2 regions of the Pseudidiomarina sp. genome follow, and region 1 is predicted to be linked to the other one. Evidence: predicted binding sites of a transcription regulator. Region 1 holds the regulator's gene; the other holds the start of a gene.
The links. The regulator MetJ, encoded in region 1, represses methionine synthesis genes. The targets are predictions, from matches to a motif close to TAGACGTCTAGACGTCTA.

Region 1 (3,144 bases):
GCGCAGCCGCAACGACCTTGTAGCAACCGATTTACGCTTGTTCTGTAAACAGTTCGCTGAGCATCTGATTAAGGCAAATTTGGCCGCCATTGAAAACTTGCTGACCTTTGCAGAGCAGCATACAGATGCCATGTTACCTGGCTATACGCACCTGCAGCGGGCGCAACCGATTGTCGCTGGCCACTGGGCTATGGCCTACGTCAGCATGTTGCAGCGCGATGTCAGTCGGCTGCGTGAAGCAGTGCGCCGCATGGATGTTTGCCCTCTGGGCAGTGGTGCCCTGGCGGGCACGACAGCCGCCATTAATCGCGAAACCCTCGCGCATGAACTCGGGTTTCGGTATGCCAGTGAAAACAGCCTCGACGGGGTGTCTGACCGTGACTTCGTGCTGGACCTATTGAACGCCGCCAGCACCGGTATGATTCACTTATCGCGACTGGCTGAAGACGTTATTTTTTACTGCTCCGGCGAATCTGGCTGCTTCAGCATGAGTGATCGTATTAGTAGCGGTTCATCGCTGATGCCGCAAAAGAAAAACCCCGACTTGTTTGAATTGCTACGCGGCAAAACGGGCCGTGTGCTGGGCCATCAACATGCCATGCAGGTGACTCTAAAAGGGCTACCGCTGGCCTATAACAAAGACATGCAAGAAGACAAAGAGGGACTATTTGATGCCCTGCACAGTTACTTGCAATGCCTGCAGATGCTCGCGTTTGCGGTGCCGGAACTTACCGTGAACCGTGAGCATGCTGCATTGCAGGCGGCTTTGGGCTACAGCAACGCCACCGAATTGGCCGATTACTTGGTTAGCAAGGGCGTTGCTTTTCGCGACGCACACCATATGACGGGTACGTTGGTGGTAAACGCGCAACAACTTGGTGTCGCCCTGGAGCAGCTTACGCTTGAGCAGTTTCAACAGGTGTGCCCAGCTATCGATGCGGATGTGTATGCCAGCCTGGATTTGCAGTATGGCTTAAATCAACGCCAAGCCATGGGCGGTACGGCACCCAACGCCGTAAAAGTTGCGGTAAAACATGCACAAGATTGGCTGCACGCGGCCGAAGCTGCCAGCAAACATGTGCGCCAAGCACGTTTAAGCGATGCGGATAAAATCTGCGAACTGATTGCATACTGGGCTGATCAAGGCGAAAACCTGCCGCGCGATAAAGCCGACGTACTGCAAGCTATTCAAAGCTTTGCCGTAGCTGAAATCAATGACGAGGTCGTTGGCTGTGCGGCATTGTATGTGTACAGCACTGGCTTGGCTGAAATTCGCAGTCTTGGCCTGTTTAAGAATGCTCAAGGCAAGGGCTTAGGCGCTGAGTTGGTGGCGTTTTTGCTTTGGAAGGCGCGTGAGCTAGGCATTGCCCGTACCATTGTGCTGACCCGGGTGCCGGAGTTTTTTGGCAAGCTGAACTTTCGCATCACGCTGAAAGAAAAGCTACCTGAGAAAGTCATGAAGGACTGTGAATTGTGCCCACGCAAGGACAACTGCGATGAAACGGCACTGGAATATCTGCTGTAGGATTTCCTACAGCAGTATTTTGCTTATTCGACCTCGTCGAACTCAGCGTCGTCTGGAATCGGCAGGCCTCGGCGCGTTAACTCTTCGCGCACGGCTTTGGGGATTTTGTTAGGGTTGTCTTTGCGTAAGTCATCATCGGTTGGCAGTGGCTGTCCGGTGAACGCATGCAAAAAAGCTTCACAAAGCAACTCACTATTAGTTGCATGGCGCAGGTTTTTAATTTGCCGACGGGTACGCTCGTCGGTCAGCACTTTGAGTACGCGCGTGGGAATCGACACGGTTATTTTCTTCACGTGCTCACTTTTCTTACCGTGTTCAACATACGGGTAGATATAATCGCCGTCCCATTCCATACTGCGCCCCTTTACTTGCTAAGTGTTGCTGCGTGACTAAAAAACCCTGCACAATGTGGTGAATTGTACTGCCGAATTTTGCGCAGTCAACTTTATACGCATAGCTGTCTATACGTCTTTTTGTGCTAACCTTGCGTAATGGCGCTTTATTGGCACAAAAACGCACCGTATAATCGACTTCTTTTTTACTTTTTCTCACAGGAGAACGCACGCGCATCATGACGGTTGAGGTTCAAGTTACCCCAGAGCAAATCCAAGCCGTGGCCGATACGGTTCAAGTTCACAAATTTGGTGGCAGCAGCTTGGCTGATGCGTACTGTTACCGTCGTGTGGCACGTATCGTCACTGAATATGCTGGCGCCAGTGATCTCGTGGTCGTCTCGGCAGCAGGTGACACCACCAACCGCATTCTCGAAATCATTGATGCAAAATCGGATGACAAAGGTGTCGCCGAGGTTCTTCTAAAACAACTTGAAAAATATCAGCAAGGCCTGATTCGTGAATTACTTAACGGTGACGTACAAGCGCGTGTGTTGCAACAGTCGCAAACTGATTTTAAACGTTGGTACGCTTGGTTAAACGGTCAAGAAGAAATTAAGCGTCGCCCAGAACTGCTGTCGTACGGCGAGTTGTGGAGCGCGCGTTTATTGTCCGCGCTATTAGAACAGCAAGGCGTAACTGCAAACTATATTGATGCACGCACTTTCCTGATTGCCGATGATGCGCCAGAGCCGCACATTCGCGTAGAGATATCACGTGCTGGTTTGCTCAATCGCATTGCGCCGCACCCAGGCACGCGTTTCATTGTAACAGGCTTCATCTGTGCCGATCCTGACGGTAACTCACTGATTCTAGGCCGTAACGGCAGTGACTATTCCGCTACGCTGGTTGGCAGCCTGATTGACTCGAAGCAAGTGACCATTTGGAAAGATGTAGCCGGTGTTTACTCCGCTGACCCACGTAAAGTTGAACGGGTGGTAAGCTTGCCAACTATTGACTGGCAAGAAGCCGAAGAACTGGCGCGCTTAGGTAGCCCAGTTCTGCATCCACGTACTTTCCAGCCCGTTAATCGCGAGCGCATGGTAATTGCTGTGCGTTCCAGCTTGAAGGTTGAAAATCAACAAACCCGCATTGGCCAATACAACGATACTGAGCCGAAGGGTAAAGTACTCACCTCGTTAGCCGATGTGGTGCTGTTTCGGGTTGATTTAAGCGACCCGCAATTGGTTGAACAATTTGAAACGCTTGAATTAACGCCGTTAATCA
Region 2 (3,144 bases), on a different contig from region 1:
TTGGCGCGTGCAAAGAAATCGCCAAAGCAACGTCGATTTGCTCTTTCAGCTTATACAAAGCCGGTACCACACCGGAGGTGCTTAAGGTGACGCGACGTTTCGATAAGCCAAAGGCGTTGTCATCAAGCATTAAGTCCATGGCTGGAACCACGTTATTCAGGTTCAACAGCGGTTCACCCATGCCCATCATCACTACGTTGGTGACAGCTTTTACGCCGGTGTCGCCAAAGGCGCCGATGAGTTTGCTCACCCGCCATACCTGGCCAATGATTTCGGCCACTTTTAAGTTGCGGTTAAAGCCTTGCTGCGCGGTTGAGCAGAAGGTGCACTCCAGTGCACAGCCTACTTGCGAACTCACACACAAGGTGGCGCGGTCACGATCTGGAATCCATACGGTTTCCACATCCTGGCCGTCGAATAAGGTCATCGCGAACTTGATGGTGCCGTCCGACGATTGTTGTTGAACACGCACTTCAGGTGCCCGAATTTCGGCCACCTGTTTCAGTTTTTCACGCAGCACCTTGTTGAGATTGGTCATCTCGTCAAAGTCATCGACACAATAGTGATACACCCACTTCATAACCTGGTCGGCGCGAAATGGCTTTTCACCCAACTCTTTGAAGAACTCGCGCATTGCTTCGCGGTTCAAGTCGAGTAAATTCACTTTTTTGTCTACTGCATTCATATAAAACCTTAAGTGCGTTATTCGTTACTGGTTATTCGTTATTCGTAGTCGGGTTTAACGACAAGCGCAGCGCCCGACCAATGAATAACGATTAACGCTTTTGCTTTTAGCGCGTACGTGGGCAGATTTCTTCGTCAGAGAAGAAGTATGCAATTTCACGTGCTGCTGATTCTAAAGCGTCAGAACCGTGCGTTGCGTTCTCGTCGATAGATACAGCATAGTCTGCGCGCAAAGTTCCTGCCAATGCGTCAGCTGGGTTGGTTGCGCCCATGATGTCGCGGTGACGTTTTACTGCGTTCTCGCCTTCAAGTACTTGCACCATGATTGGGCCAGAAGTCATGAAGTCTACCAATGCACGGAAGAACGGACGCTCTTTGTGTTCAGCGTAGAAACCTTCAGCTTGTTCAGTGCTTAAGTGCATCATTTTTGCTGCAACGATACGGAAGCCTGCAGTTTCAAAACGGTTATAGATAGCGCCGATTAAGTTTTTGCCAACGGCATCCGGCTTGATAATTGATAAGGTGCGTTCTAAAGCCATGATTTTCTCCAATCAAGTTTTATAAGTAAAAGGTTGTCTAAGTTAGAGTCGCGCGGATTATACATAAAAGCCGCCGTCAGAGCTAGGGGCAGAGCTGCGGCTGCACACCACTTCAAACGCTTTACAGTGACATCGAACAGGCGTAAAGTGTGGGCATCTAGACGTCTATTTATTTTGCAGTATATGAGGTGGTTATGACGCAACAAATTACATTAGGTGGCGGTTGTTTTTGGTGCCTTGAAGGTGCTTTTAAGCAGGTTCGTGGCGTATTAAAGGTGCAGTCTGGTTACGCGGGCGGGCACAAAGAAAATCCAACGTACGAAGAAGTCTGCTCAGGCAGCACCGGGCATGCTGAAGTGCTGCAGGTTACCTTTGAGCCAACGGCTTTAAGTGTGCGGGAAATTTTAGAAATCTTTTTTGCGTTGCACGATCCAACCCAAGTGAATCGTCAGGGTAACGATGTCGGTACGCAATACCGCACGTCAATTTTCTACCAAACTGACGAACAAAAGCGTTTATCGGAAGAGATTATTGCCGAAATGGAACGTGAAAAAACCTGGGATGCGCCAATTGTGACCACAATTGAGCCCTTGGAAAAGTTCTGGCCGGCTGAGGATTACCACGAAAACTATGTGGAACGTAATCCTGAAAACGCCTATTGCCAAGCGGTTGTGCATCCGAAGTTAGCAAAATTCAAACGCACTTTCGCCGAAAAGCTCGACGGTTAAAATGAGGGGGCAGTGCAAGGACTGCCCCTTTTTTACTAATGGTTTTCTTTGGCGTGGTTGATGCTGTATTTCGGGATTTCTACAACGAGGTCTTCGCCGTCAACTTTGGCCTGACAGCTTAAGCGTGAATCTGGGTCGAGGCCCCACGCTTTATCGAGCATGTCGTCTTCGTTTTCTTCAATTTCATTAATTGAGTCCATGCCTTCGCGAATGTACACGTGGCAGGTGGTGCAGGCGCACACTTTTTCACAGGCGTGTTCTATGCCGATGCCGTTGCGCAAGGCCACGTCAAGCACGGTTTCGCCGTCTTTTGCTTCGAGTGCTGCGCCTTCTGGGCAAAGCTCTTCATGGGGTAAAAATACAATCTTTGGCATAAAAACCTCGTTAATAACTACACGTTAATCGTTATAGCTCGTCGACTTTTGTGCCGGAGAGTGCTTTGCGAATGCTGGCATCCATACGGCGCGCGGCGAAATCATCGCTGGCTTTGTCTACGGCTTCAATAGCTTGTTCAATGGCTGCAACATCTGTGCCGCTGCGGGCAACACGAAGTTGCTCCATGGCGGCATCCAGGGTTGCGCGCTCGTTCTCGTCAAGCAATTTGCCGTCTGCGGCTAAGGCACTGCTGAGTGCCTCAATAACGCGGTCGGCTTCAACTTGCTGTTCACGCAACATACGCGCCGCCATGTCTTCTTTGGCATTGCTCATCGATGCTTCAATCATTTTGGTGATGTCATTATCACCCAAACCATAAGATGGTTTCACCTGAATTGATGCGCTCACGCCGGTTGATTTTTCCATGGCGGTCACGCTCAATAAGCCGTCTGCATCGACTTGGAAAGTTACCCGAATGTGTGCGGCACCGGCTGCCATTGGCGGTATATCCGTTAACACGAAACGAGCCAAACTACGGCAGTCATCAACCAGCTCACGTTCGCCCTGCACCACATGAATCATCATGGCGGTTTGGCCGTCTTTAAACGTGGTGAATTCTTGCGCTTTTGCGACTGGAATCGTGGTGTTGCGTGCCACAACTTTTTCCACCAAGCCGCCCATAGTTTCCAGGCCCAGCGAGAGTGGAATCACATCCAGCAACAACATGTCAGAGTCAGGTTTGTTACCCGCTAAAATGTCGGCTTGAATGGCAGCACCCAGGGCGACAACTTGATCCGGATCAATGGAGGTTAAGGGTT

Region 2: msrA (peptide-methionine (S)-S-oxide reductase MsrA) is a predicted target of MetJ. The motif match lies at 1,374-1,391, and genes of this name have one in related genera.

The regions. Positions count from the first base shown of each region.
Region 1 covers NZ_JBLWWR010000005.1:75,688-78,831, forward strand. Annotated here, with positions in the region: gene argH (argininosuccinate lyase) at 1-1,525, shown strand, start outside; gene metJ (met regulon transcriptional regulator MetJ) at 1,549-1,878, opposite strand; gene metL (bifunctional aspartate kinase/homoserine dehydrogenase II) at 2,097-3,144, shown strand, end outside.
Region 2 covers NZ_JBLWWR010000002.1:191,766-194,909, reverse strand. Annotated here, with positions in the region: gene ACN0UN_RS03830 (bifunctional tRNA (adenosine(37)-C2)-methyltransferase TrmG/ribosomal RNA large subunit methyltransferase RlmN) at 1-685, opposite strand, end outside; gene ndk (nucleoside-diphosphate kinase) at 792-1,223, opposite strand; gene msrA (peptide-methionine (S)-S-oxide reductase MsrA) at 1,412-1,951, shown strand; gene fdx (ISC system 2Fe-2S type ferredoxin) at 1,987-2,325, opposite strand; gene hscA (Fe-S protein assembly chaperone HscA) at 2,357-3,144, opposite strand, start outside.